Regions from separate parts of the Bilophila sp. T19-St14 genome, predicted to be linked through region 2. Evidence: predicted binding sites of a transcription regulator. Region 2 holds the regulator's gene; the other holds the start of a gene.
What was found. The regulator sigma-54, encoded in region 2, starts transcription at its own class of promoters, with help from an activator protein. The targets are predictions, from matches to a motif close to CTGGCACGGNNNNTGCTT.

Region 1: a site for sigma-54 is predicted at 12,573-12,590, ahead of AC6I1V_RS07295 (Spy/CpxP family protein refolding chaperone). Genes of this name have one in related genera too.

Annotation. Positions count from the first base shown of each region.
Region 1 covers NZ_BAAGFT010000001.1:1,688,692-1,704,051, reverse strand. The annotation lists gene AC6I1V_RS07340 (PD-(D/E)XK nuclease family protein) at 1-1,977, opposite strand, end outside; gene AC6I1V_RS07335 (3'-5' exonuclease) at 3,412-3,942, opposite strand; gene mnmE (tRNA uridine-5-carboxymethylaminomethyl(34) synthesis GTPase MnmE) at 4,010-5,398, opposite strand; gene jag (RNA-binding cell elongation regulator Jag/EloR) at 6,040-7,233, opposite strand; gene yidC (membrane protein insertase YidC) at 7,258-8,856, opposite strand; gene yidD (membrane protein insertion efficiency factor YidD) at 8,846-9,124, opposite strand; gene rnpA (ribonuclease P protein component) at 9,121-9,579, opposite strand; gene rpmH (50S ribosomal protein L34) at 9,567-9,701, opposite strand; gene AC6I1V_RS07300 (DVU0298 family protein) at 9,942-10,505, shown strand; gene AC6I1V_RS07295 (Spy/CpxP family protein refolding chaperone) at 12,016-12,525, opposite strand; gene AC6I1V_RS07290 (hypothetical protein) at 12,804-13,421, opposite strand; gene AC6I1V_RS07285 (ATP-binding protein) at 13,681-15,360, shown strand, end outside.
Region 2 covers NZ_BAAGFT010000001.1:477,098-492,457, reverse strand. The annotation lists gene AC6I1V_RS02245 (long-chain-fatty-acid--CoA ligase) at 1-1,692, opposite strand, end outside; gene ispD (2-C-methyl-D-erythritol 4-phosphate cytidylyltransferase) at 1,867-3,090, opposite strand; RNA gene rnpB (RNase P RNA component class A) at 3,171-3,550, opposite strand; gene AC6I1V_RS02230 (zinc ribbon domain-containing protein) at 3,736-4,503, opposite strand; gene AC6I1V_RS02225 (Nif3-like dinuclear metal center hexameric protein) at 4,539-5,393, opposite strand; gene AC6I1V_RS02220 (phosphoribosylformylglycinamidine synthase subunit PurQ) at 5,430-6,263, opposite strand; gene pyrG (CTP synthase) at 6,693-8,345, shown strand; gene kdsA (3-deoxy-8-phosphooctulonate synthase) at 8,448-9,269, shown strand; gene AC6I1V_RS02205 (KdsC family phosphatase) at 9,259-9,852, shown strand; gene lptC (LPS export ABC transporter periplasmic protein LptC) at 9,849-10,577, shown strand; gene AC6I1V_RS02195 (LptA/OstA family protein) at 10,617-11,192, shown strand; gene lptB (LPS export ABC transporter ATP-binding protein) at 11,192-11,914, shown strand; gene rpoN (RNA polymerase factor sigma-54) at 12,227-13,705, shown strand; gene hpf (ribosome hibernation-promoting factor, HPF/YfiA family) at 13,843-14,379, shown strand; gene rapZ (RNase adapter RapZ) at 14,511-15,360, shown strand, end outside.

The DNA of each region.
Region 1 (15,360 bases), 1.2 Mb from region 2:
GTCCGGCAGGAGCGGGCTGCGGATCGGCGCGCCGGGAAGCCTGTCGTCGGTGACGTCGACAAGAAACACGCGGGAGAATTTTAAGAGGCGGGTTTCCAACATGCCGAGCACTTGCAGGCCGGTCAGGGGATCGGCTTCAAAGGGGACGCGCTCGGCGCGCACGAGCTCCAGCAGCATGGCCTGCATCAGGGGCCACGGCAGCGGCGTGTCGGCCATGCCGTTGTCCTTGAGGGCCGGGATGATGCGCTGCATGAGGCGGAACAGGCATTCCGCGTCGATGGGGAAACGCGACCAGATATCGGCCTTGCCGTTGTCCGCGCCGTTTTCGCCGTTGCCGCTTCCGTAGACGAGCAGGGTGTCGCACAGGCCGGAAAGCGCGTCCGCAAGCCCGCCGAGGGTATGGGCCCTCGCCCATGTGTCCACGGTATCCCGCAGGACGCGGTTGACCAATTCCCGGATGGCGGGCATGGCTGCCGCCACGCCGGGCAGGGAGGAGGCGGCGAAGAAGTCGTCAACGGCGCCTTCGGCGACGGCGTGGGCGTCGGCGTGCCGGCTGCCGTTGCGGAGGCGGGTTTCCATGTTCTGGAAGATGTCGCGCAGGGAAATGCCGTTGGCCTCAAGCAGGCGCAGGTATGGGTGGCGGACGAGATCCGCAAGCGCCTTCCAATGGGTCGTGCCGTTGGGCTGGCGGCGGTTGCGGGCTTCGAGCACCGTTTCCAGCAGGCGGAACAGGAGCGAGCGTTCAAGCGGGTAGCCGAGTGAAATATTGCAGTCCTTGCGGGGCAGGTGGTGCAGCACGGGCAGCAGCGCCCCGCTGTGCGTGAGGGCCACCGCGGTGTCGAGCTGCGAGGTAGGGATGGGGGCGGGGGTTGGGGCACGCCCACCGGGGGAAGGGAGAGGGAACCCTTCTGAAGAAGGGCTTCCCTCTCCCTTCCCCCGGGCCCCCTTCTCTCTCCCTCCCAAGACTTTCGACGTTATCGAATCCTTGTTGTCGGCATTCCCGCTGGCCGAAGTTTCGGGAAGGGGGGAGATGGCGCTGATTTCCGGTTGGGGAAGCAGGGAAAGCTGCTGCGTCGTGCTTCTGGCCTTGAGGGCTGCGGCGAGGCGGTCTTTCCGTTCCAGCTCGATGAGATCGCCGCGCAGGGCGTCCAGTTGGGAATGCAGGTCGTAGCCCGCGAAATAGTGGATTTTCGGCTTCTTGCCGGGGGAAGGGCAGGCCAGCACGGTATCGGCCTTCCAGTCCGCGATCCAGTTCGCCTGTTCGGTACATGCCCAATGCCCCTGTCCGTTTCCTGCCAATGCGGGATCGACGTGCAGGAAGACCTGCGCGCCGTGCCGCCAGAGATAGCGGAACAGGATGTTTTCCGTGCCGGTGAGCATACCGAAGCCAGCCAGCAGGATGGCGCGTCCGGCGAGAAAGCCGGGCAGCGGCGGGAGGCCGTCCCCGTCCGGGCCCTCTTCCAGTGCACTGGCGACGACAAACGCATCGAATCCGGGCGTGGTGAGGTCGGATTCGATCAGCGCGTCGCGGTAACGGCGGAAAATCTTGCCGAGCGAGCCGAGCAGAGCCGCCCCGAAAGGAGCCACTTCGCCTTCCGTATACAGCATGTCCTCAGGCGTAAGCCCTTGCGTAAAACATTCCTCCAACAGCTCCGCGAGCCGCACCCCCCACGGGAAGAAGCCCGCGTCGTCGGTTTTGGCGAGCTGCATGCACAGTTCGGTATCGGGTTCCGCCAGTTCCCGCACGCAGCGGGAGAGCAGTGCCACCTGATCCAGTTTTCCGGCCTCCCGGCGGAGTTTCTGGTGTTGCTCCTGACGGAATGCCGCCATCAGTTCCCGTTCCGTGAACATCCGTGGGATGAGGCAGGGTTTGGGCACATCTGGCGCATAGCGGAAGCGTTCCCGCAGGTAACGGCGGGGGCGGTCGTGCATGAAGACCACCACCGCGTTGCCGGGGTGTCCACGTGTGGCTTTCATCACCCCATTTTTAAGGGCGTCCAAGAAGTCTGTGTCCCAAGGGACGATGCGGAACGGGGGGCAGGGTGTCATAGCTTCACCTGAGAGTGGGGTGGGGGGAGGGAGGTTAGGGAAGACTGGGGAAGATTGGGGAAGGGAGGGAGAAACTTTTAAAAAAGTTTCTCCCTCCCTTCCCCAAACCCCATCCCTCCCGTTTCAAAACTTTTCGACTTTATCGAATCCCTTTTGTCGGCTTTCCTAAGAAAAAGAAGGACGAAGTTTTTTTCAAGGCGTTGTCATAGTATATGGAGGGCATCTCCACAGCACGGTGAAAATGCCGCCTTTTTATTGAGATATTCATTTTTGCAGTGAAAGCCTTATTTCAACTTTCTGAAATTCAAAATGGATTTTTTAGGAAGGCTCTATCATAGTACAAAGTTGTTTTTGTCTCAGCAATATGTTGAAAATATATATTTTTTCAGTTTTTCCACTGGTGGGCTCCATGATTGGGGGATTTTATTGATTATTTCTTTGGAATTTCAAGGAATAAAGCATTAACCGTTTTCTATGACACGGTTTTAGGTTGTGTCATCAATTATATATAATATATTGAAATTATTAAATTGTTTTTCAAATTGTAAAAAAAATTGTTTCAATAATTTCAAATAGTTATATATCGAATGATGATATGAGTTAGAAAGTCATCGAAAAGGTGAATATCTCTTTTCACAGTTTTTTCCCTTGGTGGAATCCAAGGCTAAGTCATTTTGTTGGTTATTCCTTTGGAACTTCAAGAAAGCATCTACCGTTTCCTATTTTTTATCCGGTTTTCCCATTGGCAGAATCCACAGCTAAAACATTTTATTGATTATCCCTCTGGAACTTCAAAGAGAAAAGTATCAACTATTTTCTATGACACAGCCTTTCCAATTTTTCGTTGGCTGGCTCTATAACTGGGGCAGTTTATTGGTTATTTCTTTAGGTTACGTCGTCATTTTTTTTGTATATAATTAATTGAAATTATTGAAAATAATTCTTTGAGACTTGAAAAATAATTAAATGATTTCAATAGATTCTATCTGATTGACGACACGGCCTAGGACTTCAAGAAATAAAGCATGAATTGCTTCTTATGATGCAGCCATTGATTGGCTCCATATAGGATGAGGTCGTTTCATTTCCACAGCATGATAAAAATACAGCCTGTTTCTCCAGCTTTTCTTTGGCGGCTTCATAGCCGAAACAGTTTATTGCTTATCCTTCTGGAGTTTCAAGAAAGCATCAACTATTTCCTAATGGCACAACCAGCATGTTTAATTGATTTTTATCATTAAGGAAAGCTGTGGGCAGGGATTCGATAAGGCCAAAAGTCTTGGGAGGGAGAGGGGAGGGGGGGGCGGGGGAGGGGAGAGGGAAGCCCTTCTTCAGAAGGGGTCCCTCTCCCCTCCCCCGATTTCACCCCTGCTCCACCATACGCAAATAAAGTTCCCGGCCTATCCACGCGTCGGTGGCGGCATAGCGGATCTGCTGCGGCGTGAGGGTCTTCTTCGCCCAGTTGGAACACTGGGCGGCCTTGCTGATGCGGCAGCCCATGAGCTGGGCCGCCAGCGTGCGGAGGCCCTGCGCCTTGATGCCGCGCTGCTTCGCCATCTCGGCGAGATCGGCAAGCCCGGCGGGTGTGAACTCATGCAGCTTCTGGAGCGCGCGCATGTCGTCACGGATGGCGACACCCGCCTTGATGACGCCGGGATCGGCGAGCAGCCCCGCGAGCGCCTCGCAGAAGGGCGTGAGGTTCAGGCGGATCAGCACCACAAGCTCCGAACCGGCAAGCTGGATGAGCGAGGTCGGGTAACTCTTGCCTTTCTTGAAGGACGGGCGGGATTCGGTATCGAATCCGAGAAGCGTTTCCTTTTTAAGCAAATTCAGGGCACGGGCCATTTCGCCTTCGGTCTGGACAAGCATTACCTCGCCTTCGTAGGCCAACATGGGCAGGCCGTTGATTTCTTCTTTGGAAAGCGGTTCCCCGCCGGCTGCGTTTGAAGATGCGTTCATGCTATTTGCCGATACAGAAAGATGCGAAAATACGGTTAAGGACTTCTTCCGGGGTGTCCAGCCCGGTGATCTCCGCCAGCGCCGAAGCCGCGCCTTCCAGACGGACGGCGCACAAATCATAGGGAACCCCCGCGAGGATGTCCTGTTCCAGCGCCTCAAGCTCCCCGCGCACCTCCGTCAGGCTCCGGGCCTGCCGCAGGTTGGGCGCCGCTTCGCCCGGTTCCGGCTCCTGCCCCTGGCTGCGGGCCAGCGCAAGCTCCCGGACGGCTTCGGCCAGCGTTTCCAGGCCTTCCCCCCTGCGGGCCGAAATAACGGCATGGGCCGCCGGTTTCCCGGAAAGGCCCGTCTCTTCTCCATACCAGTGCGGGGGAGGGGTGGCAAGATCGCTTTTGTTCCAGACGAGGATGGTGCGTTCCGGGCCGAGCTCCGAGAGCAATGCCCATGTGTCCGGCGTCGCCCCCTCCGCGCCGTCGACCATGAGCAAGACCACATCGGCGGATTCGATCATGGAGCGGCCCAGTTGGATGCCCTGCGCCTCGGCGGGGTTGTCCGTTTCGCGCAGGCCCGCCGTATCCACAAGCCGGACGGGGAGCCCTGCAAGCCGGATCGGCTCTTCCAGAAAATCGCGTGTAGTTCCGGGGTATTCCGTCACAACGGCACGCTGGCGGCCAAGGAGGGCGTTCATGAGGCTGGACTTGCCCGCATTGACCGGGCCGGCGAGGGCTACGGTCACGCCCTCGCGCCAGCAGCGAGTCCGCTCGAACCCGGCGAGCAGGGAGGCCACAGCCGCCTTTACGTCCGCGATGGCGGCGAGGAAACCTTCCTGCGGGAGGCATTCCACTTCTTCCTCAGGGAAGTCCACGGCAAGGCAGATCTGCGCCCGCAGGTGCTCCACGCGGTCCCGCAGCCCGGCGATGCGCTGCCCAAGCACGCCGTCGAGTTTGGCGGCTGCAAGCCTTGCGCCTTCCTTGGACGGCGCGGCGATCATCTCGGCGACGGCTTCGGCCTGCGTCAGATCCATCCTGCCGTTGAGGAAGGCGCGGCGGGTGAATTCCCCCCGCTCCGCAAGGCGCGAACCAGCGCAGAGGCAGGCTTCAAGCACCGCCGCCAGCAGGACGGGGCCGCCGTGACACTGGAATTCCGCCACATCTTCCCCGGTAAAGGTCTTGGGGCCGGGCATGAACACCGCCAGCGCATCATCAAGCGTGTTGCCTTCCATGTCTTGAACACGCCCGCGCCGTAGAGTCCACGGCTTATAGCCCCCCTTCCCGGCCGGTGCGAACAGCTTTTCGAGTATGGGCAGGGCGTCCGGGCCGCTGACCCGGATGATGCCGATGCCTCCGGCACCGGGGGCCGTCGCTATGGCCGCTATCGTATCGGTGGTCATTATGGCTCCTGAAGAGAGGGCGCATCATGAGGAGGAAAACCTTTCCCGGAAGCGGGGAGCGCCCGCACGTTTTCCCCCTCCCCTTCCTTATTTCAAGGCATCTTTCATGCAGGCATTGGCCTGCCCGTTGCCAAACAGTCAGGCCGCCTGCGTTTTTCTTAGGCCCTGCCAAAGTATGTGATTGTTTCATCTCCACAGTGTGGTGAAAATACGGCCTTTTTCTCCGGCTTTCCCCTTGGCGGAATTCATGACCAAGGCATTTTTCCGTCTATTCATTTGGAACTTCAAGAAAAAAGCATCAACTGCTTTCTACGGCACAGCCTTTTCTTATTGAGGGGGGATGATATTCTGAGACCGCTTTTTTGCCAAGAGCGGCGGATCCGCACGGAGAAGGACGACAGCTTGAAATACGCGATGACACCATTCCAAGAAGGAGCGGATCCGTGCGGGGGAGGACGACAGGAACACCGCCGGGCTTTCCCCGCAGCGCATCCATATCCCCATACAAAAAAAGCGGCTTCACCGAAGCCGTTTTTTCACCCCTGCCTCCATAATGAAAGTTTTAGGAGGAAGGGGATGGGGTTCGGGGAAGGGGAAGGAAGCCCTTTTCCAAAAGGGTTCCTTCCCCTTCCCCGATATGTCTTTTAGTGCCGTTCCTGACGGCGGCGCTGAATGATCACGCGCTTGAGTGGGCCTTCGCCGGAACTGCGGGTCTGCACGTCCGGGGAGTCCTGCAACGTCATGTGCACGAGGCGACGATGGTAGGAGCTCATGGGGCGGGTGGAACAGGGGCGGCCCGTGGCGCGGACACGCTCCGCCAGCGCAAGGGCCAGCTCACGGAGCCGGTCGTCCTGACGTTCGCGGTAGTCGCCCACGTCGAACTGCACGCGGACCGGCGCTTCCATGCGGCGGCTGACGATGCGCGAGGTCAGATACTGAAGCGCCGCCAGCGTCTGCCCTTCACGGCCTATGAGCAGGCCGGAGTCATCGCCGCAGTCCACATGGATGTCCACACGGTTCTCCATGATCTTCACTTCCACAGGCGTTTCACCGAGGATGGAGCTGACGATCCTGGAGGCCACTTCTTGGGAAACGGCGGCGAGCTTTTCCTGATCCAGCTCGGAGAAAGGCTTGGAGGGCAGGCCTTCATTCAGGGCTTCGTCCTGATCGAACTCCAGAGAGCTGTCCCGCAGCACATGCTGTTCCGCCGGAATTCCCATAGGGCGGCGTTCCTGACGCGGCTCGTAGGGAGGGCGAGGCGCGCGCGGACGATCCTGGCGTTCGGGACGATCCGGGCGATCCTGATTGGCCCGGCGTTCGGGACGGGGACGGCGAGGCCGGAAAAAGTCCTCATTCCCTTCGTAGGGGATGCGGGGGCCGTCGCTGCGGCGGGGCCGGCGAGGGGCGCGGGGCTCATCAATGCGGTTGCCGATGGAATCATCGATATACGTTTCCTCATCGGGGAGGATACGGTTGCCGATGGAATCGTCCTCTTCCTCCACGGGGGGAAGGATGCGGTTGCCGATGGAGTCGTCTTCCTCAAGCGGCGGCTTCGGCTCCCGGTTGCCGCGAGGCGGGCGGGAAGCCTGCCCCTGACGGGGCTTAGGGGAGGAGGCGGGCTGCGCATCGCGTGCCAAGAGCGACCCTACGCGGGGCTTGAGCTGTGCGCGGCGGGCGCGGACGATGGCCTTACGCGCCCCGACCAGGCCGAAGATGCCGTTTTTGGCGTCCTGTACGATGTCGATTTCCAGCTTTTCCCGCTGCGCGTCGAAATACGAACAGGCGGCGCGGATCGCTTCGTCAAGGCTTTTGCCTTGGAATTCTTTGAAATCATCCATGAGAACCTCTCCTCGCACAAACCGTTATGCCTTACGCAGCATCCACCACTGCTGCCCGATGGACAGGATGTTGTTGCACAGCCAGTAGATGACCAGACCAGCGGGGAAGTTGATGAACATGACCGTAAAGATGACCGGCATGAACATCATGACCTTCTGCTGGGTGGGATCGCCGGCGGCGGGCGTGAGGCGCTGCTGGAGGAACATGGACGCGCCCATGAGCAGCGGCGTGATGTAGAACGGGTCCGCCGCGGAAAGGTCGGCCAGCCAAGTGATGTCCGTGAAGGGCAGGTATTCGATGAAGGAGGCGTGGCGCAGCTCGATGGAGTTCAGAAGGGCCTGATACAGGCCGATGAACACCGGGATCTGCACAAGGATGGGAAGACAGCCGCCAGCCGGGTTGACCTTGTAGGTCTTGTAGAGCTGCATCATTTCCTTGTTGAGGGCTTCCTTGTCGTCCTTATGCTTTTCGCGGAGCTTCTTCATCATGGGCTGGAGCTTCTTCATCTGTTCCATAGATTTGAAGCTCTTCTGGGACAGGGGCCAGAAGACGACGCGGATACAGAAGGTGAGCATCAGGATGGCGATGCCCCAGTTCCCCACAAAGGAATGGAAGAAGGCCAGAATGGTCAGCAGGGGGCGGGCGATGATCGAGAACATGCCGAAGTTCACGGCCTGCGACAGATGATCGGGAGCCGTGGCCAGCATGGTGCGATCCTTGGGGCCGAACCACCAGTTCACGGCTACGGGCACTTCGCTGCCGTTGGAAGGCGTAAGCAGGTCGGGGCGTTCAAGGGCGAGGCGCCACACGTCGCCCTGCACGCGGCCCTTGAGGGTCAGGTTGTTGGGATCGGCGGGGGCGGTGACGTTCATGAAGTAGTTGCTCATGACGCCGGCCCAGTTGAAGACGCCCTGTTCGATGATGCCCTGTTCGGCGAGGGTGCTCGCGCTCGTTTCTTCCTTAAAGCTTTCGTTGGCGTCCCACGCGAGGCGGGTGGGGTCGTACTTGCCGTTGCTGAACGGGGTAGCGGCGACCGTGAAGCCGAGGCGGACGGTGCGGGGCGTCTGGTCGGCGGAACCCACCAGGACGTTTTCGCTCAACAGGTAGTTGTCGGCGTTGAAGGTAATGACGCGGGTCACGCGGATGCCGTCGACGATGCCGGTGAAGGTCAGGCTGCCCTGTTCCCCGGCCTTGAGGTTCAGGTCGGAACCTTGGAATGACCACTGCCCGGTGCTCCACGAGGGCTGGCCGTTGACGGTCAGGCCGAGGGGGGCGGTCTTGGAAGCTTCCGGCGAAATGAGGTTCACCTTGGGGGAATCGGCATTGATGGTTTCGTCGTAATGCTTCAGCGTAAAGGAGCGGAGGATGCCGCCGCCGGAGTAGATGACGGCGGAATAAAGCGGGGTTTCCACCTTGACGTCGGCACCGGCCGAAGGCGTGAACACAGGCAGGGAAGGCGCGGGCGCGGCAACAGGCTGCGCCGCCGGAGCTGGCGCGGCTTCCTGAGTGGCTACGGGGGGCTGCTGGGGCTGGATCCAGCCCATGTGTTCGGCCAGCGGGGTCCACGCCAAAAGAACGGCGATTGCCAGGGCGATGGCCAAGAAAGTACGTTTATCGTCCATGATGATCCAGTTGCTCCTGATGGCTGAAAGAGGAAGAATGTGGGGGAGGTACGGGATCATAGCCTCCCGAAGACCAGGGGTGACAACGAAGGATGCGCCGCAGGGCGAGCCAACTGCCCTTGAAAATGCCGTGGGTCAGCACAGCCTCTATGGCATAGGCTGAACAGGTGGGATGATAACGGCAGGAAGGTGGAAGCACGGGAGACAGCGTCCACTGGTAGAGACGGATGGGCAGGACCGCCAGACGGCGCAGAGAGAGGCGTTTCACGCCTTGACTCCGGGAGCCGTTTCCGGTTCGAGCCCGCCGGGTGCGGCGATTCCGTCGCGGGAGCTGTCGGGGCAGGCGTTCTGTTCGCGGCGCAACACGACATACCCGCCGATTTCCTTGATCAAGGGAAGGAATTCGCGGGTTGCGGCAGCGAGATCGAGCTGTTCAGGTTTGAGGTGGCGCTTTGGCACGATCACAAGATCCACAGCCGGAGGCAATAGGGCCTGATGCAGCCGGAAACATTCCCGGAGCACTCGTTTGACACGATTCCGCATGACTGCTGTTCCGATTTTCTTGGTGACGGCCATACCGACGCGCCACGGATCACCGGATGCACGAAAACGAACAAACACGACGAAGTGTTTGGAATAAAAACGACGGCCCTCATCATAACAAAGTGTGAAATCGGGCCGCCGGAGCAGTCGATGCCGACGAGGCCGGGTTAAACAGCTAATTGTTTACGCCCCTTGGCGCGGCGGCGACGGATGACGGCGCGACCGCTGGCGGTGCTCATGCGTTCACGGAAACCGTGAGTCCGCGCTCTCTTGATCTTGCTGGGCTGGTAAGTTCTTTTCATGGAAACTCTCCTTGGAAACGTAGATCAGTGACGTATACCTTCTCAGCTTCGGAGAGTCAAGCTCAGACAGAACGCGACGCCGAAACCTGTGAGGATCTTGCCGAATGGCTTGAACGATTTATTCCTTCAAGAGAGGAATTGCAACAGCGATATGAAAAAACGCGGCGGGAATCCGGGACCGGCCGTGTTGCCGCTCCCGCTTTTTGGGGGCATACTCCGCAAAAACGATGAGGTGTTTTCATGCAGCCACGTTTCCGTACCTTAAAGGCGACGATCCGCACTCAACTGCAAGGGCAGGGGTGGGGCGATTTTGCCAAGGAGCTGGACGAAGTCCCCGCCCGTGAGCTGGTGGGCCCTTTGTTTTCCTGTCTGCCCCTCGGCGGCGAAGCGACAGCCCGCGCGGCCTCGGCGCTGGGGAAAGCCGTTTCCCGCATGGCCGACGAACATATTGAGGAGGCCCGCAATGTTGTCCGGCGTCTGATGTGGCACATGAACGAGGAATCCGGCAACATCGGCTGGGGCATCCCCGAAGCCTTTGCCGAGATCCTCGCCCAGCACCGCCGCCTTGGGGACGAGTTTTACCCCATCCTCAATTCCTACATCATCAACACGGGCAAGGACGACAATTTCTGTGACAACAACGTATTGCGCCGTTCCTGCTTCCGTGCCGTAGAACATTTCGCGCTGGCCCGGCCCGATCTTGCGCCCAAAGCCAGAGGGCCGCTTCAGGCCGGTTTGCGCGACGAAGATCCCGTTTGCCGTGAAATCGCCAAGGAAGCGCTGGGCAAGATCGGCATGTTTTAGGGGATGGGTAGGTGAATGGAAATTGGAGGGGGGGAGGGGAACCTTTCTGGAGAAAGGTTCCCCTCCCCCCTCCAAACCTCCCCTCTCCCTTCCAAAGACTTTCGGCTTTATCGAATCCCTCTTGTAAGGGCGTTCGGATGAAAGACGGCTTTCCTTTGTAGGGGAAGCCGTTTTTTTATGGTTCTGCCATATAAGCGATAGATATTTCCTGAAGACTGGTTAGAGTAAGCGGTTTCTATTTTAGGCCCTGTCATAGTGTGTGATTGTTTAATTGCTGCAATATAATGAAAATACAGGCTTTTTCCCCGTTTTGCTGAGAGGCTCCATGATTGGGGATATTGCGGCGGAGAAGGTTTCATTTTGGTTGTTCTTTTGGCTGTGTTATAGAAAATGGCTGATGCTTTTTTCCTTGAAGCTCCAAAGGGATAACCGACAAAATGCCTTATCCGTGGCTCCCGCCAAGGGGAAAACTGGAAAAAGGCTGTATTTTCACCGTACTGTGGAGATGAAACAACCACATACTATAACAGAACCTTGTTTAATTGCTGCAAGATAGTGAAAATACAGGCTTTTTACCCGTTTTGCTGAGAGGCTTCATGATTGGGGATATTGCGGCGGAGAAGGTTGCATTTTGGTTATTTTTTGGGGCTGTGTTATAGAAAACGGTTGATGCTTTTTTCCTTGAAGCTCCGAAGGGATAACCGACAAAATGCCTTATCCGCGGCTCCCGCCAAGGGGAAAACCGGAGAAAAAGGCTGTATTTTCATCGCACTGTGGAGATGAAACAACCATAAACTATAACAGAGCCATTCTTTTTGAATTGGCGGTGTCATAGAAAACAGTTAATGCTGTATTTCCTTGAAATTCCAAATAAATAACCAATAAAATCCCCCAATCACAGAGTCCACCAGTGGAAATTTTTGAGAAAAAGCATATATTTCAGTATATTACTGAATCAAAACAACCAAATACCATGACACAGCCTTTGAATTTCAAGAAATGAAGCATCAACCGTTTTCTATGACATAGCCTTTAAATTTCAGATAGTTGAAATGCGGTTTTCATTGCAGAAGTAAACAGCTCTTTCAAGGGAGGCCCTTTTGCCAACCGGAAAACTGGGAGGAGGGATTCGATAAGGTTGAAAGTCTTTGGGGGAGAAGGGGAGGGGTTCGGGGAGGGGAAGAGGGGGCTTTCTTCAGAAAGTCCCCTCTTCCCCTCCCCGATTTTTCCTTCCGCCGCACAAAAGAGCAGCGCCCCGGAGGAGGAGACGGGGCGCTGCGGAGGAAGGAGGAGGATACAGTTTCTGTAAGGAGGAGGATGACTTTGCCATTGAACGAACAGACTCAGCTAGGCACCTGTGAAACGGTCAGGTGGAACCGGTCGTTCAAAGTTGTAGAAGGCTCTCGTATATATAAACGGCTATGCCGATTGTTGTTTCCCCTGACTGGATGGGAGTCAGGGTTTTTCGCCGCTGGAAAGGGAGACTGACCAACGGCAGGAGGGGGGCTTGTTATTCGTTTGCCGGGGCTTCCGCTCCGGGCTGTGGGCCGTCGGGCATGACGGTCATCCCTGTTGCGGGGCATCGGCGGGGCCGTTCAACCGGGCACCCCGGCCCCTTGCCTTGAAATACATTGATGCCGACTTCCTTAGCAATCCTGTCTGCCATCATGCCGCGTTCCTTGGCAAATTCATTGCGGAGCGCCACGAGTTCTTCCGTGGCCCTGCCGATGGCCTTCGGGTCAGGAGTGGGGCTGTTGCCGAGCGTGCGCAATTCAATGTACTTGGCCGCGAGCTTGTCCCGCAGCGGCGCGGTCTTGTCGGCGAAATCCTTCATGATGGCGTCGTACTGCGCTTTCTTTTCCTGTGTGAGCGCTTGGTAAACACAGTCTTGATACGACCTCTGCTGTCTCCAGTGGCCGTGGTGCCCGTCGTGGGGCGCTGCCAGCGCCTGTCCGGCAATCCCGCCCGCCGCGAGGAAAGCGGCAAGGGCTACGGCGACAGAGGCTTTATTGAGGTTCATTGAGGTTCTCCTAAAAGGTGTTTTGTTCGTCACTCTTGCCTAAGCTATAGCAATGCTCGTGCCAAATATTTTAAGTATTCGATTTTATATGTAATCATTAATATAACGCTTCTGGTAGGCTTCCCGTTGTCCTGAAAAGCTGTATAGAATTTGGACAGGGATATTTGACAGTGTATAAGAATCACACAGGGAAAAGCCCGGATGCGCGGAGGTGGCTAAAAAAGAGACAGCCACACTCCTTTCGGGAGCATGGCTGCCACGGGAACGGCGGGATGGAATCACTCCACGCTTTGCTCGTTGAGGGGTTGTGGGTTCAGATCTTCTATTTTGGTGCCGCGCACGCGGGTGCCCCAGCCGGGATTGAACCCGGCGAGCTTTTCCATTTGTGCGGAAATGCGCTGCAATTCCCGTATGGCCTCGGTACGCAGGCGGATGAGCTTGCGCCCGATGACGGCGAGGGCGTCAGGGGGGGTGTCGGACGCGAAAGAAAGGTTATGAAGTTCCGTAAGCGTTTGACGCAGTTGGATATGAATGACCGTAAGACAGGGTTCGGCCTCGCGCATGATGGCGAGTGCGGCCTGCTGCTGTTCGGGGGTGAGGTTTTGAGGCAGCGGCATGGCGAACAGGCGGCTGTCGAACCGGCTGCCGTCATGGGCCTGCTGCGGGGCGAGGGCCGGGCATTTGGAAGGCGCATCAGGAGAGAAGCCGGGGAAAGCCTCCGGCATCCGGGAAGGGGGCAGCCCTTTCGGAGCCTGCCGCGGCTGGCCTTCGTGAACCCCGGAAGAGGCGTCCTCAGCGAACGCCTTGTCGGGACAGCTCAAAACAGAGAGCGCAACCCCCAGTACAATCAGGTAAAACAGCGGCAGACAGAATCTGTTTTCTGTATATATCTGCATGAAGCCCCTTTCGCTTTTTGGGTGGCAATGAATGACAGGTATGGGTATGGCCAGGAAGCATCCTGAGCCAGAATCTGCACAGTATGACATGTACGTGAGCTTTGAAGGGCTCGTCAATAGCCGTAAAAATTGCAAAAAGCATACCACGCGTTAGGACGGCGGATCGCCGCAGGCCCGTCCCGTGCCGGGTGGTTGGAGCGTTTTTTGCTTCGTTCCGGCAGTGTTTTTTGCGCATTGCCTTAAAGGAATATCCGTATCCATGCAGACGACAGGACTTTTCTCCTCCTCCCCGCAGCAGGCCAAAGTCGGCGGCGGAAACTCGCTGATAGGGACGCTCGGCGCCGCACTGGTGCTCGTTTTCGGCGTCGTGCTCCTTACGGGGCTTTCGCTCGACCGCACGCAGACGGCTATGGTTCGTTTCCTTGCGGAAAAGGGCGTGGCGCTGGTCACGGCGCTGGAAAGCGGCGTCCGATCCGGGACCCGTTCGCGGACGGGCATCCGGTTGCAGTACCTTGTCGAAGAATTGGCGGATCGGCCCGACGTGCGCTTTATCGCGGTGACCATGCCGGATGGGACTATCCTCGCGCACAGCAACCCGGTGCGGGTGGGGGAAGTGCTGAATACCCGCGGCGGCAGGGAACTCGGCGCGGAGACAATCGCGGCGCTGCGCCCATCGGGAAACCCTTCATGGGCGATCATAGATATGGAAGGCTCACGGGCGTTCGTGGTCTTCAAGACATTCCACCCCAAGATAAAAGGCGGGGGGAGGCGGGATGAACCGGCGGCAGGGCCGCTGCCCTACGTCTTTCTCGGCCTTGACCTTGCCCCGCTCGAAGTGGCGCAGGCTCAGAACCGGGAGCGCGCCGTCCTGCTGGGGGCGGGGGTGCTGCTGGCGGGTATGCTGGCCTTGCTTGGCCTGCACGCCGTGGAGCGGGTTCGTTCGTCCCGGCGCGGGCAGCGGGTGGCTGAAGCGTTGGCTGAAGAGCTGGCCGTAACGCTTCCGGACGGGCTGGTCGTTTTCGACGCCAAGGGACGGATCACCCGGATGAACAAGGCGGCGCTGGCCCTGCTCGGCATGGAAGCCCCGGCGGAGGGCAAGGCGTTCTTGGGCCGGAAACCGGCGGACGTGCTCCCTTCGGCGCTGGCGGAACTGGCGGCGAAACTGTTGCGGGAACCTGTGCTGCCGGATACGGAAATCGTCCTGCGGCACGGAGAGGAGCAGCAATATCTTTCGGTACGCGGCGGGCACGTCAACGAAGGCTATGAAGGCCGCCTCGGTTCGCTCATGTTCCTGCGTGACCTTACGGAAGTCCGCCGCCTTGAGGCGGAAGTCCGCCGCAGGGAAAAGCTCGCCGCCGTGGGCAACCTTGCCGCGGGCGTCGCCCACGAGCTGCGCAACCCGCTCAGCTCCATCAAGGGATACGCGACGTATTTCGGGGGGCGGTTCCCTGAAGGCAGCGCGGATCGGGAAGCTGCACAGGTTATGGTCAAAGAGGTGGAACGCCTCAACCGGGCCATCGGCGATCTGATAGGGCTTTCGCGCCCCACGGACATCCGCCCGCGCATGACCGGGATGCGGCGTCTGGTTGAAGACACGCTCCGGCTCATCGGGCAGGACGCCGCCAACCACAAGGTTGGCATACGGTTCGACGCGCCCGATGTGCTGCCGGATGTGGCCATCGATCCCGACAGGATGCGTCAGGTGATCCTGAACCTGTGCCTGAACGGGCTTGAAGCCATGCCGGACGGCGGCGAACTGTCCCTGTCGCTGCATCCCGAACCCGATGCCCTGCGCCTCGAAATCCGGGATACCGGGATGGGCATCGCGCCGGAGGCGTTGCCGCATATTTTCGATCCCTATTTCACCACGAAGGGGCAGGGGACTGGGCTCGGCCTTGCCACGGTACACAAGATCATGGAGGCCCACGGCGGGAGCATT
Region 2 (15,360 bases):
ATCACTCTTGTGCAGTTCTTCTTCCCGCAGAATACGCCGCAAAACTTTACCTACCATCGTCTTCGGCAGTTCCTCGCGGAACTCGATCAAGCGAGGCACCTTGAACGAAGCCAGTTTCTGGCGACAGAAAGCCACGACTTCCGGTACGGTCAGGTTCTCCCCTTCCTTCGGGACGATATACGCCTTGACCGTCTCACCACGGGAACGGTGATTGACGCCTATGGTAACAGCTTCCCGAATTTTGGGGTGCGTATGAAGGACTTCATCGATTTCACGAGGATAAACATTATACCCTCCAACGATGATCAAATCTTTCTTACGGTCGACAATATAAAAATAGCCTTCTTCATCCATGTACGCGATATCACCGGTGTACAACCAGCCGTCGCGGATGGTTCGGGCGGTTTCTTCCGGGCGCTTCCAATAGCCCTTCATAACCTGCGGCCCCTTGACGACCAGTTCCCCAATCTCGTTGTGCGCCAAAACCTTTTCACCGTTTTCCGTATCGACAATCCGGGCGAGGGTTCCGGGAACCGGCACACCTATGGAACCCGGTTTCTGCTTCCCGAACACGGGGTTGGCATGGGTAACGGGCGAAGCCTCCGTCAGCCCAAAGCCTTCCGTGATGGGCGTACCCGTCACTTCTTCAAATTTTTTCAGCCACTCTACAGGCATGGGGGCTGACCCCGAAATACAGAATACGATATGATGCAGATCGTAGTGGGCCAAATTTTTTTGCTGCAACAGGGAAATATAGACGGAAGGAGCGCCAATGAATGCCGTAAACTGATACTTTTTGAATGCCTCCAGCATGTCGGCAGGAACATACCGCGGCATGGGAACCACTCGTGCGGCCATCCTTGCGGGCAACAACAATGTAATCGTCAAACCGAACACGTGGAACAAAGGCAATAGGGCCAGAAACACATGCTCCTTTTCCGGGGGCTGCTGAATGATCGCCATCAGCTGGGTAAGGTTGGCCAACAGGTTTGCATGGGTCAGCATGGCCCCCTTGGAAAGCCCCGTAGTGCCTCCCGTATATTGCAACAAGGCAATGGTCTCGTGAGCATCCGTCACTTCCACGCTCAGGCGCTCGGTTGTTTTGAAAAGGTCTTTCCATGCTACGACCTTTTTTCCGTCAAAGGGAACGGGAACCCATGTACCCTGCCGCCGGGCTGAAAACGGCTGCAGCCAGCTCAAGGGGAATTTCAACGCATCACGGACACGCGTCACATAGCAGACGTCCAATTCGAGCTGTTCCCGCAGCGCCGCGATCTTGGGCCAAAAAATATCAAGAGTGATGAGATGTTTTGCGCCGGAATCCTTGATCTGATGCGTCAGCTCGGATTCCATATAAAGAGGGTTGGTCATGACGGCGACGGCTCCGGCCTTCATGACGCCCCAAAATGCTATGAATGTCTGGGGAAGGTTCGGGAGCATGATGGAAACACGATCTCCCGGCCTAATCCCGCGCCGCCGAAGCGAAGCGGCAAGTTTTTCAGCTAATTCTTTCAGTTCCTTGTAGGAAATATGCGTATTTTGAAAGACGATGGCTTCACGCTGTCCGTATGCTTCCGCCGCAGTATCGAGGATATTTTGCAGCCCCCCCTCGGGGATGACTATGTCATGCGGCACACCTTTGTCGTAAGAAGAAAACCAAGGACAGTCCATACCCTGCTGAAGGTCGCTCATAACGGCTCACGATGCGAAAAAGGTTAGAAATACCCCCGGAAAGGGTCCGTATTGCTTGTTACACCAACATACGAACTTTTACAAGGACGACATGGAACTTCCATTCAGCCCAACGGGTTATCTGTTATTTTTAGTGTATTTGTTTGGATTTTAAATTTTACATAATATAAAGCATTATGCGTCTCTATTGTTACGAAGTCCCATAACGACGGCGACGGCCTTTATTCCCAGCCGTTCCCCTGTAAAACCAAGCCCCTCCTCCGTCGTCGCCTTCACATTCACCGCTCCCATGTCCAATCCGAGCAACCGCGCTATATTCCGCCGGATAGCCTCCCTATACGGACTAACTTTAGGAACCTGGGCAATGACAGTCAGATCCACATGGGTAATCTGTACATTGGCCTTATGGACATGCTCCAGAACAGTGTCCAGCAAGACAGCCGAATTGGCATTGTCGAATGCAGGATCGGAATCAGGAAAGAAGGTTCCGATATCCCCCGCTCCGATGCAGCCGAGCAAGGCATCCATCAGCGCATGCAGCAAAACATCCCCATCAGAATGGGCCAGCACGTCTGGCGAACCGGCAATGGGCACCCCCCCCAACCGCATGGGCCGGGCAGGTTGTTTCGTCTCACTGCCACCGGCATACTTATGGACATCATATCCATACCCGACACACGGGATACGCTCTCCTGCCATACGCAACATTTCCAAATCCTCAGGTGTCGTGATCTTTTTGTTCCCCACTTCTCCCTCCGCAACATGCACAGCGTGTCCGCACAATTCGAGCAAGCTGGCGTCGTCAGTGACAACCCAGCCTTCCTGCTCCGCACGCTGATGGGCAGCCCGTAGAAAAGCAAGGGAAAAACCTTGCGGGGTCTGAACCGCTCTCAAATGTTTCCGATCGGGCGTGGCAACAACCTTTCTATCTTCATCCATTACTTTAATAGTATCCACCACGGGAACGCCGGGGATACATGCCGCGATACGCTCCCCCGGAGTTTCGCCGTGCAGCCCGTCCAATATCCGATTGACCAAGGCTGGCGAAACAAACGGCCTTGCCGCGTCGTGGATCAGAACTTCCTCGCAATCATCCGGCAAAACGGACAAACCGTTTCGGACGGAATCTTGGCGTAACGCCCCGCCAGCCACAACTTTCCAAGGAAGCCCTAGGGAAGCATCCCTCATCAGGCCCGTAACACGTTCGTGTTCTTCATCAATGCACGCTTCCGGGAACACAAAAACAAGCCCCTCTACACGCGCACATCGTGAGAAGACAAGTGCCGATTCCCAATACAACGGGGCGCCTTTCCAGTCCAAAAACTGCTTGGCAAGCCCGCCCGTAGCCGAAGCCAACCGATTCCCCTGCCCTGCTGCAAGAAGAAGTGCCCACGCCATGACTAACCTCGTTTATATGCTGGATGCGAAAAAAGCCCCGGTGAAGTCTGCATATGCAAAAACCGTCACCGGAGCTTCAAATCGGGAGTCGGACTATAAGCCGGGTTCTGTACCACCCCCATCCTTGCGGATGGTATGGCGATTGTCATTCCTCTAGGAGCACAGTTACCTGTACCCTCAAGCAACCTACCCGGAAGCGTTGATCGGGCCAATCCGCTTCCCTATTTGGTCTTGCTTCGGACGGGGCTTGCCGAGCTCGTCACGTCACCGTGCCGACTGGTGGGCTCTTACCCCACCGTTTCACCCTTACCGCCCGAAGGCGGCGGTTTGCTTTCTGTGGCGCTCTCCGAGGATCGCTCCCCCTGGGCGTTACCCAGCGTCCTGCCCTGTGAAGCCCGGACTTTCCTCTCCGTCCGTCACGCCGAAACGCAATGGACGCGGCGACAATCCATCCGGCTCCCGAAAACTTAAGGCTATGTTATAGAAAATGGTTGATGCTTTTTTTACTTAAAGCTCCAAAGGGATAACCGACAAAATGCCTTATCCATAGATCCCGCCAAGGGGAAAACCAGAGAAAAAAGCTGTACTTTCACCGCACTGTGGAGATGAAACAACCACATACTATAACAGAGCCAAACTTAAATACTATTCAGCGTCGTGCGCCATTTCATCAGCCGTCTGATTGGTCTCTTCGTTGAAGTGCTCCACCCAGTAAATCAGACGCTGACAGTTGGGGCAGTTGATGATCTTATGGCCGCCCTGCAGTTCAATGAACGTCTGGGGGGGGATCATGATCCGGCAACCGGAACAAACTCCGGCGGTCACGGGCACAATCACGGGATGGGACAGACGGCGGCGGATGAACTCATAGCGATCAAGGACAGGACGCGGCACAGCGGAACCTGTTTCGGAACGCACCTGGGCCAGCTCATCCAAGCGCTTACACGCCTCATCCTGCCTCGTTTCAAGGCTGATCTGCTTAGCTTCCAATTCGGCCTTGAGGTCGGCCCATATAGCGTCAACTTCCTGCAGTGCGTTGTCCTGATGCAGTTTTTCTTCCAACAAGGCGGCACGTTCCTCTTCACGGGAACGGTTCACCTTTTCCATATTGTCCATCTCCCGAGCCATGGCCTGATATTCCCGGGAGTTGGATACCTGCATCATCTTGTTCTTACTCTTTTTGATGCGGGTGCTGTCGTCATCGAGTTCGCCGGCAATACGCTTTTCCTGTTCCTTCAAGTGCGCAAGCTTTTCCAGTACCCGCTCGCGCTGCGTATTTGCAGCAGCAAAACGTTTTTTAAGCTCTTCCAATTCCTTCGGGGCCTGTTCGAGTTCCATCTCCACAGAATGGATGGCATCGTCCACGCGCTGAAGGGCCACGAGTTGGCGGATTTGTTCGAGATAAAGGCTCACAACTCTTCTCCTGAAATCTGATAACGGATTACGCCTCAGTCTGTGGGGGAAAACGGCGCAAGAGGATCCTGCGCGGGCACGAACTGCACGGCGACATCAGACACATTCTCTTTCAATTGCAGGGCAAAACGCCGCATCATCTCTTCTTCAAGACTGAAATGCCCCACATCCAGCACTGGAAGGGGAAGATCGAGCGCAGCGTGATACTTCAAGTCACCGGTAATGAGCAGATCCGCGCCACAGGCAGCGGCCTCAGGCGCAAGCGAACTTCCCGATCCGGGGCAGATGGCAATGCGGCGGATGCGCTCAGGCAAGGTTCCAGCCAAGCGGGGACAACTCCCCACCAGCCATAAGGCCAACATTTTTTTCAGCTCTTCCGGGGTGATGTCAACCGCACAATCACCGACGACACCGAAGCCACAGGCGTACGAACTGCCGCCCCGCTCCATTGTCCCCGTCTGTTCCAGCACAGTCAGCGGCAATGGCATTCCATGTGCCGCCTCACCATCCTTGGTATCAGAGGAAGGAATACGGCAAAGCCCCAGTTCGTCTGCCAGCCACGAGACAGGTCCCAAAGGATTCGCATCAAGGGACGTATGCGCCGAGTACAACAGCACATCGGCCCGAAACACCAGCGAAAGGACTTCATGGTAGCTGTCCAGCTGATCCGTGAACCGTCCCTCCAGCGTCAGCGGATGATGGGCCAAAATCATTTCAGCCCCTTCGGACAGTGCGATGCGGATAGATTCCGGCGTCGGATCAAGGCACACGGCGAGGCGATTGATGTCCTGCCGTGCGGAAGCGATCTGAACACCCGATTTATCCCAAGGCGCGGCGATCGCGAGCGGTGCCGTCCGTTCAATGAGCGCAATGAGTTCCGACTGTTTCATGCTTCCAATTCCTCTATCTTGCCGAACAGTAGATTTCTAGCTGTGGTTGACGGGATTCTCACGCAGGTACCGGACAGCGTTTGCAAAAAGTGCGGTTCCGGGCACCGCGACTTCCCCGCGCGCCCAACCGGGATGATTCGTAGCGTGATGGAATGCTTCAGGGTGCGGCATCAGTCCGAGGATATGCCCGGTCGGATCCGTCAGGCCGGCAATGCCCAACGGGGAACCGTTCGGATTCCAAGGATACTCTTGCGTGACCTCACCAGTTTCCGGGTGCGTGTATTGCAACGCAATCAGATTTTCGTCCTGCAACCGCTGCAAGGTCGCGGCATCGCGGGCCACCAACTTGCCTTCGCCATGACGGACAGGCATCGGCAGCACCCCGTGGACAGCCAATCCTTTGGTAAAAATACAAGGGCTGTCAGGGTTAGGTTTGAGCTGAACCCATCTGTCCTCATAGCGGGCGGAGTCATTATGGCTGAGGGAAACCTGCCGCTCAAAACGCTTCCCGTCCAAGGCGGGGAGGATACCGAGCTTGACGAGCAACTGGAATCCGTTACAGATCCCCAACACAAGACCTCCCGCATCGACGAACCGGTTCAAGCTGTCCAACATGGGCTGACCTTCCGCATCGGAAAGATGCAGCCAGCGCTGTGCCGCGGCCTGTGCCGCACCGAGATCGTCTCCATCAAGGAATCCGCCGGGGAAAATAAGGAATTGATACTCGCTCAGGCGGACCTTCGCAGCCACAATGTCGGAAAAATGCACCACATCAGCCCTGTCCGCACCAGCCAGACGTGCGGCATGCGCTGTTTCCTGATGCGAATTGGTGCCGTATCCGGTAATGACCAGCGTGTTGACCTGACTCATTGTCCACCCTTTTCCTGCATAAAAATTAAAATCTTACTTAACGAAAAAGCGATAACGCGCCTGCATGCTCCAGCTGCGTCCTTTGATGAAACAAAAACAGGAGCCAGTCTGGAATGGGGGATTTACTTTATGCGGGTGTTTCTTTTCAGTCAATGGCTGTTTTTTTTCTGAAAACAGGCTATAGTTGGCAGATATTGTTTGCGTGCATCTGAATGGCCTGCTGAAAAGCAGAGGAATTATGTTTTTGGAACAGGCGGGTGCCTAAGTCAACGCCTTGTTTCCGTTACAGAACCAGCCGCGTATCGACCCGCTCAGGCGGGCTTTTTGTGTTCGCGTTCTCTCCTTTTCTGATGTATCCTGTTTCAGAGCGACTTTCGTACACTGCATCCCCTCCTTCACGGCGGGAAAATCATAAACTCGAGGTTTTTCATGAAGACCAAGTTTATCTTCATCACTGGTGGCGTCCTTTCCTCTCTCGGCAAAGGGCTTTCGGCGGCTTCCATCGGCGCACTGTTGAAAACGCGTGGACTGACCGTGACCATCCAAAAACTTGATCCCTATATCAATGTGGACCCCGGAACCATGAATCCCTATCAGCATGGTGAAGTATACGTTACGGATGACGGGGCGGAAACGGACCTCGATTTGGGGCACTACGAACGCTATCTCAATACGGCGCTCTCCCAAAAAAACAACACGACTTCGGGTTCCATCTATTATAAGGTCATCACCAAGGAACGCCACGGCGACTACCTCGGCGGCACGGTGCAGGTGATCCCCCACATTACCGATGAAATCAAAAACGCCATCCTCAGCCTCGCCAAGGATGAACCCGAAAATCCCGCTCCCGACGTCGCCATCATTGAAATCGGCGGCACGGTGGGCGACATCGAAGGCCTCCCCTTCCTTGAAGCCATCCGTCAGCTCCGCTCCGAACTGGGCCGCGACAACTGCCTCTACATCCACCTGACGCTCGTGCCCTACCTCCGTTCCGCCGGGGAACACAAGACCAAACCCACGCAGCACAGCGTCAAGGAACTCCGTTCCATCGGCATCCAGCCTGACATCATCCTCTGCCGCTGCGAAGAGCCCGTCCCCGCCGACCTCCGCGCCAAAATCGCCCTGTTCTGCAATGTGGACAAAGACGCCGTATTCTCCGCCGTGGATGTGAGCAACATCTACGAATTGCCCTTAAAGCTTTATGAAGAAGGCTTGGATCAGAAGGTCGCCATTATGCTGCGCCTACCCGCCCGCAACGCCAAGCTTGAGCCGTGGGAAGAATTGGTCCACAACGTCAAGAATCCGCAGGGCCGGGTCACCATTGCCATCGTCGGCAAGTATGTCGAACTGAAGGAAGCCTACAAGAGCCTTCACGAGGCTTTGGTGCATGGCGGCATCGCCAACAGGGTCGCTGTGGATCTCCGTTATGTGAACTCCGAGGAGGTAACGGCTGAAAACGTCGCCGAAACCTTTAAGGGCGCTGACGGCATCCTTGTTCCCGGTGGCTTTGGGTATCGCGGCGTCGAGGGAAAAATCGAATCTATCCGCTACGCTCGCGAAAACAATGTCCCCTTCTTCGGAATCTGCCTCGGCATGCAGTGTGCGGTCATCGAATTCGCCCGCCACGTCGTCGGCATCGAAGAAGCCAACTCCGAAGAATTCAATCCATTTGCCAAGGATAAGCTCATCTACCTGATGACCGAATGGTACGATTTCCGCAAAAAGGCCGTGGAACGCCGCGATGCAGAAAGCGACAAGGGCGGAACCATGCGCCTCGGCGCGTATCCCTGCACCGTTTCGGAAGGGACCCATGCTTTTGAGGCTTACAAAACGGCCAATATCAACGAACGTCATCGCCATCGTTACGAATTCAATAATGCCTATCGCGAACGTCTTGCGGATATGGGCATGGTTTTCAGCGGCCAGTCTCCCGACGGTACGCTGGTGGAAATCGTTGAAATCCCCAATCACCCGTGGTTCTTGGGCTGTCAGTTCCATCCTGAATTTCAGTCCCGCCCGATGAAGCCCCACCCGCTGTTCAAGGACTTCATCCGTGCGTCTTGCATGGCTCGTAAGAAGTAGACTTCCCTCCCATAATGCTTATTCCTTTGCGGTCATTCCGGTGATAAAACCGGAATGACCGCAAGGCCGTCTCCTAGCGAGAACTCCTTTTACCGTTAAGGAATGCCCATGATGACATCGGACGAGCTCTATAGCCAGCTTCGGAAGGAGCACTTTATTTTTGCGGGCCCCTGCGCTCTGGAAAGCTTTGAATTGGCGCTGGACACGGCGCACGCCGTAGCCGAAGCCAGCAGGGAAGCCGGATTGTTTGCCGTCTTCAAGAGTTCGTGGGATAAGGCCAACAGAACGTCTGGGAAAGGCTTCCGTGGCCCGGGCTTGGCTAAAGGCATGGAATGGCTGGCTCGGATCAAGGAGGAAACGGGGCTGCCCGTCGTGACGGACATCCATCTGCCCGAACAGGCCGGGCCTGTCGGTGAGGTGGCGGATATCCTTCAGATCCCCGCTTTTTTGTGCCGCCAGACGGATCTGCTCTTGGCGGCGGCACGGACGGGCCGCGTCGTCAACGTCAAAAAAGGCCAGTTTGTAGCCCCGTGGGATATGGGCCCCGTGCGCGATAAAGTGGTCGGGGCTGGCAATGACCGTGTCCTTCTGACGGAGCGAGGCTCCTCTTTCGGATACAATAACCTCGTGGTCGATTTTCGTTCCATACCCATCATGCGTGCGCTGGGCGTCCCGGTAATCTTTGACGCGACACATTCCGTTCAGCTCCCCGGCGGGCAAGGCAGCTGCTCCGGTGGTGAACGGCATCACGTGCCCACACTGGCCCGTGCCGCTGCGGGGGCTGGGGCAGACGGTATTTTTATGGAATGCCACCCGGATCCCGACAAAGCCCTGTGCGACGGCCCCAACAGTTGGCCCGTGGCCAAGCTTCCGGCGCTCTTGAAGCAACTTTCAGCCATATGGAACATTCCTTATGACTTGTAATACCCTTTATTCCGATGGGACCGGAAGATCCGGCCAATCCCCCACTCCACGGCACGAATCGCTTGAAAGCCTCGCCAAACGCATCCGTCTTCTTGTCTTGGATGTGGACGGTGTCATGACGGACGGCGGCCTTTACTATGACGCTCACGGGCTGGCCATGAAGAGGTTCCATGTCCTTGACGGGATCGGCATCCGGCTGGCCAAAACAGCGGGGATTGAAGTCGCCGTCCTTTCCGGCATGGATGTGCCCTGCGTCGTGAGACGGCTTGAAGTCCTTGGCGTGACCGAGTATCACGGCGGATCCGACAACAAATGTACTATCCTTGACGGGATGCGTAAACGGATGTCCCTTGAGTGGCACGAAATCGCCTACCTTGGGGATGATTGGGTCGATCTTGCACCGATGTCTCGTGTGGGGCTGCCCGCCGCCGTTGCGAATGCCATGCCGGACGTCAAAAAACTGGCGAAATTCGTAACCCAAAAAGAAGGCGGATGCGGCGCCGTCCGGGAATTTGTCGATTTGTTGTTGACTTGCCAAGGGAAACGTGACGCTCTGCTTGAGCATTGGATGCGTCTGGAATGAAACGGTCACGAATCCTGCTTATTGCCGCTCTGGCGGCACTTCTCGCTGGAGGTTGGTATGTCGCGAAGCGTGGCGGGGAAACAACGCTGATCGGCAGGCTGCTTGATGTCGCCAACAAGGGCGGCATCAAGTCTCTTGACGGGGCGAAACTGCAAGACAACGCCACACAACCCGGCAACCCGCTTGAGGAAGTGGCTGGACTAGCCATTAAGGGGATCAACCTCTTCCAAGGAAATAAAGGATTGGAACTGTGGCGTCTCAAAGCGAGCTGGGCCCATATGTCCCAAAACGGCGATACGATCGATGTGGACAAGCCCGTCGTCCGTTATGCGCTCGGTGAAGGTTCCGCAAGCAACCCTGACGATGATGTTCTTGATGTGCAGGCCCAGTTTGGAAAAATCACCGACAACCAGCGATTCCTCACGCTTTGGGATGATGTCGTCATCACTCGTTATGATGAAGTCATCACCAGTTCGCGCATGAACTACGATGCCAATAAGCGCCTTATGACCTTTCCAGAAGGTGCTGTGTTTGAAAGTCCCACGGCATCCGGGACGGCCACCCTTCTTGCTTGGGATCTTGCTGCCAATGAAGTACATGGTTCGGAAGGCGTACTGGTCGTACTCAAGCCCCGCCCCGATGCCACAAACGTCAATGCCGTACCTTCTCCGCATGAAACGCAGGCCAATCCCCAGCAAGAATTACCTCAACCTGCAAAGAAATAAGCCGCTATAGCTTCAATGGGTTACGGCTAGGAAAACATTATGAAAAAAAAATTTTTAGGTATAACCACACTGAGTTTAAGCCTGCTCTGCTCTGCCCCGCTGTGGGCAGCGCCGGTGACGCCGCCAAAGCCCGCCAAAAATGTTGAAACACGGATCACCTCCGATCAGCTGACCTATATTGCTGAAAAACAGCTCGTCATCTTTGACAAAAACGTCCATGTAGTCCGACCGGATATTGAAATATGGGCCAGCAGGATCACGGTTTATTTGAAGCCGCCCAAAGGGGACGCACAGAAGAAAGAAAACGAAAAAGGCGGTATGCCTGCCGGAATGGCCGCCGGTGATGTAGATCGTATCGTCGCCGAACGGAATGTGCGCATGAAAAGCGAAAACCGCAACGGCACTTGCGCGAAAGCGACCTATACGATGGACGACGGCGTCCTTCTCATGGAAGGCGATCCCCGTCTGACCGACGGGGAAAATACGGTTACTGGGGAGACCATCAAATATTTTACGGAAGAAAACCGTAGTGAAGTCATGGGCGGCTCCAAGAAGCGCGTCGAAGCGGTCTTTTCCGGCTCTAAAAGCTCCAGCCCGATTCGGGGGAACCGCTGATGGCCCGACTGTCTGGAGTTGATTTACGTAAATGGTACGGCCAACGCGAGGTCGTGCGCGGCGTTTCCCCCGAAGTGAACCAAGGGGAAATTGTTGGTCTGCTCGGCCCGAATGGGGCGGGTAAAACTACTTCGTTCTATATGCTGACCGGGATCATCAAGCCGTCTTCAGGTCGGGTTCTCCTTGAAGATCAGGATATTGGCACTTGGCCGCTCCATGAGCGCGCACGTGTGGGCATTTCCTACCTCCCGCAGGAAAGTTCCGTCTTCAGAAAACTTACGGTGCGTCAAAACCTTCAGATTATTCTGGAGCATACGGGCCTTTCCCGCAAGGAGCAGAAAGAAAGGGCGGATATCTTGCTTGAAGATTTCGGCCTCACCCGGCTGGAAAAATCCCACGCTATGCACCTGTCCGGTGGGGAACGCCGACGCTTGGAAATCGCCCGTGCGCTTATTCGGGAACCGAAATTCGTCCTGCTCGACGAGCCGTTTGCCGGGATTGACCCCCTTGCGGTGGGCGATATTCAAGGTTTGGTACGCGCCTTGCGCGATCGCGGGATCGGAGTTCTCATCTCTGACCACAACGTCCGTGAAACTCTGACGATTTGCGACCGGGCCTATCTCATGGTGCAAGGGCAGGTCGTTCTTTCCGGGACACCGGAAACCATTGTCAATAATGAACAGGCTCGGAGCGTCTATCTTGGAGAAGGGTTCTCGCTCTGAGGCTCCGTAGCTCGCCATTCTTTGTAATGATAAAAAAAGATCGTGTACTCCGGTACCGATCTTTTTTTCTGGGGAAAATACAATAACCAGTTTTTTTCTCATTTCTTTTTTATCAAATAACCACCTACAAGAAAAGAACAGAAGAAAAAAGCATCCCTGTTCTTGCAACATCCCTGAGCATGTGGCATAATCCCTGCATGTGAGGCATAAAGATGCTCGGTTGCTCTTGGCCTGACGGGTACCGTCGGTTCCCCTCCTCTTTTAAGGTGTTCCTGCGGGTTGGACAGACTCTTATGACAACGGGATATTTGCATGGCATTGGAACTCAGACAGCAGCTTAAGCTTTCACAACAGCTGGTGATGACACCACAATTGCAGCAGGCTATCCGCCTATTGCAGCTATCCCGCTTGGAGCTTGTGGAAACGGTTCAGCGGGAGTTGCTGGAAAACCCGTTTCTCGAAGAAATACAGGATGAGCCCTCCAACGAGCCCCCCGCAGAAGTCCGCCCCGAATCCCCACGCGATGAGCCTACATACGATCGGGAAGTGGCCCGCTCCGAAGACTGGGAAGACTATCTCGGAGAATTCGCAAGTACCCCGCAGCAAGTCCAGCCCAGAGACTATGAGCTCCCCGAAGAAATGAGTTCTCTGGAAGCCAGATATGCCTCCAGTCCCACGCTTGAAAGCCACCTTATGTGGCAGCTCCGCCTTTCCTCCCTTACTGACGATCAGAAAGAACTCGGTGAAATCATTATCGGAAATCTTTCTTCTTCCGGCTACCTTCAAGCATCCCTTGAAGAAATGGCGGAGATGGCACGGGCGGATTTTGCTGGCGAGGCTTCAACCGACGAAACGAAAGACAAGGCATGGCCTACAGTCGAAGAGGTGGAAACGGTTCTTAAGGCCATCCAGTTATTTGATCCGGTGGGTGTCGCCGCCCGAACGCCTCAAGAATGCCTCCTCATCCAGATAAAGGCTTTAGGATATGATAGGGATCAGGTCCTTGTCGATCTCGTGCGCGATCACCTTGAGGATCTGGAGGCCCACAGATACAAGCCCCTGCTCCGCAAGTTCCGGCTGGATATGGATGAACTCAAGGAATATCTGGATATCATCCAGTCCCTTGATCCCATGCCCGGAGCGAGTTTTGGTGAAGGCGTGTCCACTTATGTCAGCCCTGATGTCTTTGTATACAAGGTGGACGGGGAATTCCTCATTGTCCTCAATGAGGACGGACTGCCGAATCTGCACTTGAGCCCCGTGTATGATAATGCATCGGAAAACGCGTCCAGCAAGGAAAAAGAATACTTCAACGAAAAAATCCGTTCCGCGGCGTGGCTTATCAAAAGCCTGCACCAACGGCAGCGGACATTGTACAAAGTTGTCGAAAGTATTGTAAAACATCAGCGCGGCTTTTTTGAGGAAGGGATCAGCAAGTTCAAGCCGCTTATCCTGAAAGACATCGCCGACGATATCAACATGCACGAATCCACGGTCAGCCGCATCACGACCAATAAGTATGTGGCAACCCCCTTTGGCGTGTACGAACTCAAGTTCTTCTTCAACAGCGCGCTGGAATTGGATGACGGAAGCCAAGTGGGTTCGGAGAGCGTCAAGGCGCTCATCAAAAAGTGCATCAGTGAAGAAGATCCTAAAAATCCCCTCTCGGATGAACGCATCGGTGAAATTCTCAAGGAACACTTAAAGGTGAATATAGCCCGGAGAACGGTAGCCAAGTACCGGATGGCAATGGATATTCCGTCATCATCCAGAAGGAAGGCCCATTTTTAGCCGTTCGAGGCCGCTTGAGAGGCCTTGACAGGACCTCAAAAAGGTTGTTGTAAAGGAATCATGCCTGACAAAGCAATGTCCGTTGCGGATATCTTGGTATTCGTTGTGCGGACTGGTTAGCAGCCAAAGGAGGCTTCATGCACATTTCCTTTACTTTCAAGAATTTCGAGCCGTCTGAACATTTGCGTAAGTATGCCCGTCGCCGTATGGAGAAGTTGGGAAGGTTCTTCGGCAAGAACCCCGCTCTTGATGCGCAGGTAAATATGGCGGTCGACAAGTTCCGCCAGCGCGTTGAAGTTCAGCTTACCGGTGACGGCATCAATATTGCCGCCAGCGAAGCCTCGGAAGATATGTACGCCTCCATCGACCTCGTTCTTGATAAGCTGGAAGCTCAGGTCAAGAAGTTTGTTTCCCGGAACAAGGAAATCCATCGGAAGGGGCGCGCCAATGATATTGACGTGTATACGTTTGAAGTAACGGAAGAGGATGGTGAACGCACGATTACGGGGCGCGACCATTTTTCTCCCAAGCCCATGAGTCCCGACGAAGCGGCCATGCAGCTTGATGCAAATGACTTTGAATTCCTCACTTTCCTAAATTCGGAAAATGATCGCATCAATGTCATCTATCGGCGTAAGAACGGTAACCTTGGATTGATAGATCCTATTTTCTAGGGCTTGTGCCGATACGATAAAGTAATTTCAACAAGCCCGCCCGGAGAGTATCACCGGGCGGGCTTCCTGTTACTACGGAAGCACTCATGACGGATCAGCCTCTCCTTCCTAACCATGTCGCGACAAAGTCGATGAACCCTACTCCCGAAGGCCCCAAAGCGAATGCTGATAAGCCGATCTTTATCATCACCGGGCTCTCCGGTGCGGGCAAAAGTACTGTACTTCATGTCTTTGAGGACATGCGCCTGTTCACGGCGGACGGGGTGCCGCCAGAGCTCATGCCGGAGATGGTGCGCCTTCTACAGAGTTCCTCAGTTGAGCCTTCTCATGGCATAGCTCTTGGTTTCGATCAGCGGCGCAGCGAGTTTATGGCTGAACTCGATCAGGCGCTGCATCGGCTGTCCGGTATGGGGTTCCGCACGAAGATCCTTTATCTGGAAGCAGATCCAGCCGTTATTATGCGGCGCTACGCCACAACTCGCCGTCCCCATCCGCTTGAACGGGAAGGCGTCGGCTTGGAACAGGCCGTGCGCGAAGAAATGGAACGCCTTGCTTCCGTTCGGGAAATCGCCGATAATGTCATCGATACCTCTTCCTTTTCCATCCACGACTTGCGGCGGAGCATTCAACGCAAATGGAACAGCACCCAAGAACGCCTTCACACCATCAAGGTCAATCTGATTTCCTTCGGGTTCAAATACGGCGTTCCCCGCGAAGCGGATCTTGTCTTTGATCTGCGTTTTCTCCCCAATCCCTACTTCGTCGAAGCGTTGCGCCCGCAGACGGGAAAAGAGAGCGCCATTGCCGAATATGTTTTCAGTGAACCTTCAGGTAAAGAATTTAAAAAACGGCTTATTGATTTTTTATCTTTTCTTTTGCCCCTTTATGATGCTGAAGGACGTTACCGTATTACGGTAGCCTTAGGATGTACGGGAGGGAAACACCGCTCCGTGGCGATGACAGAAGCCCTTATGCGGGCCC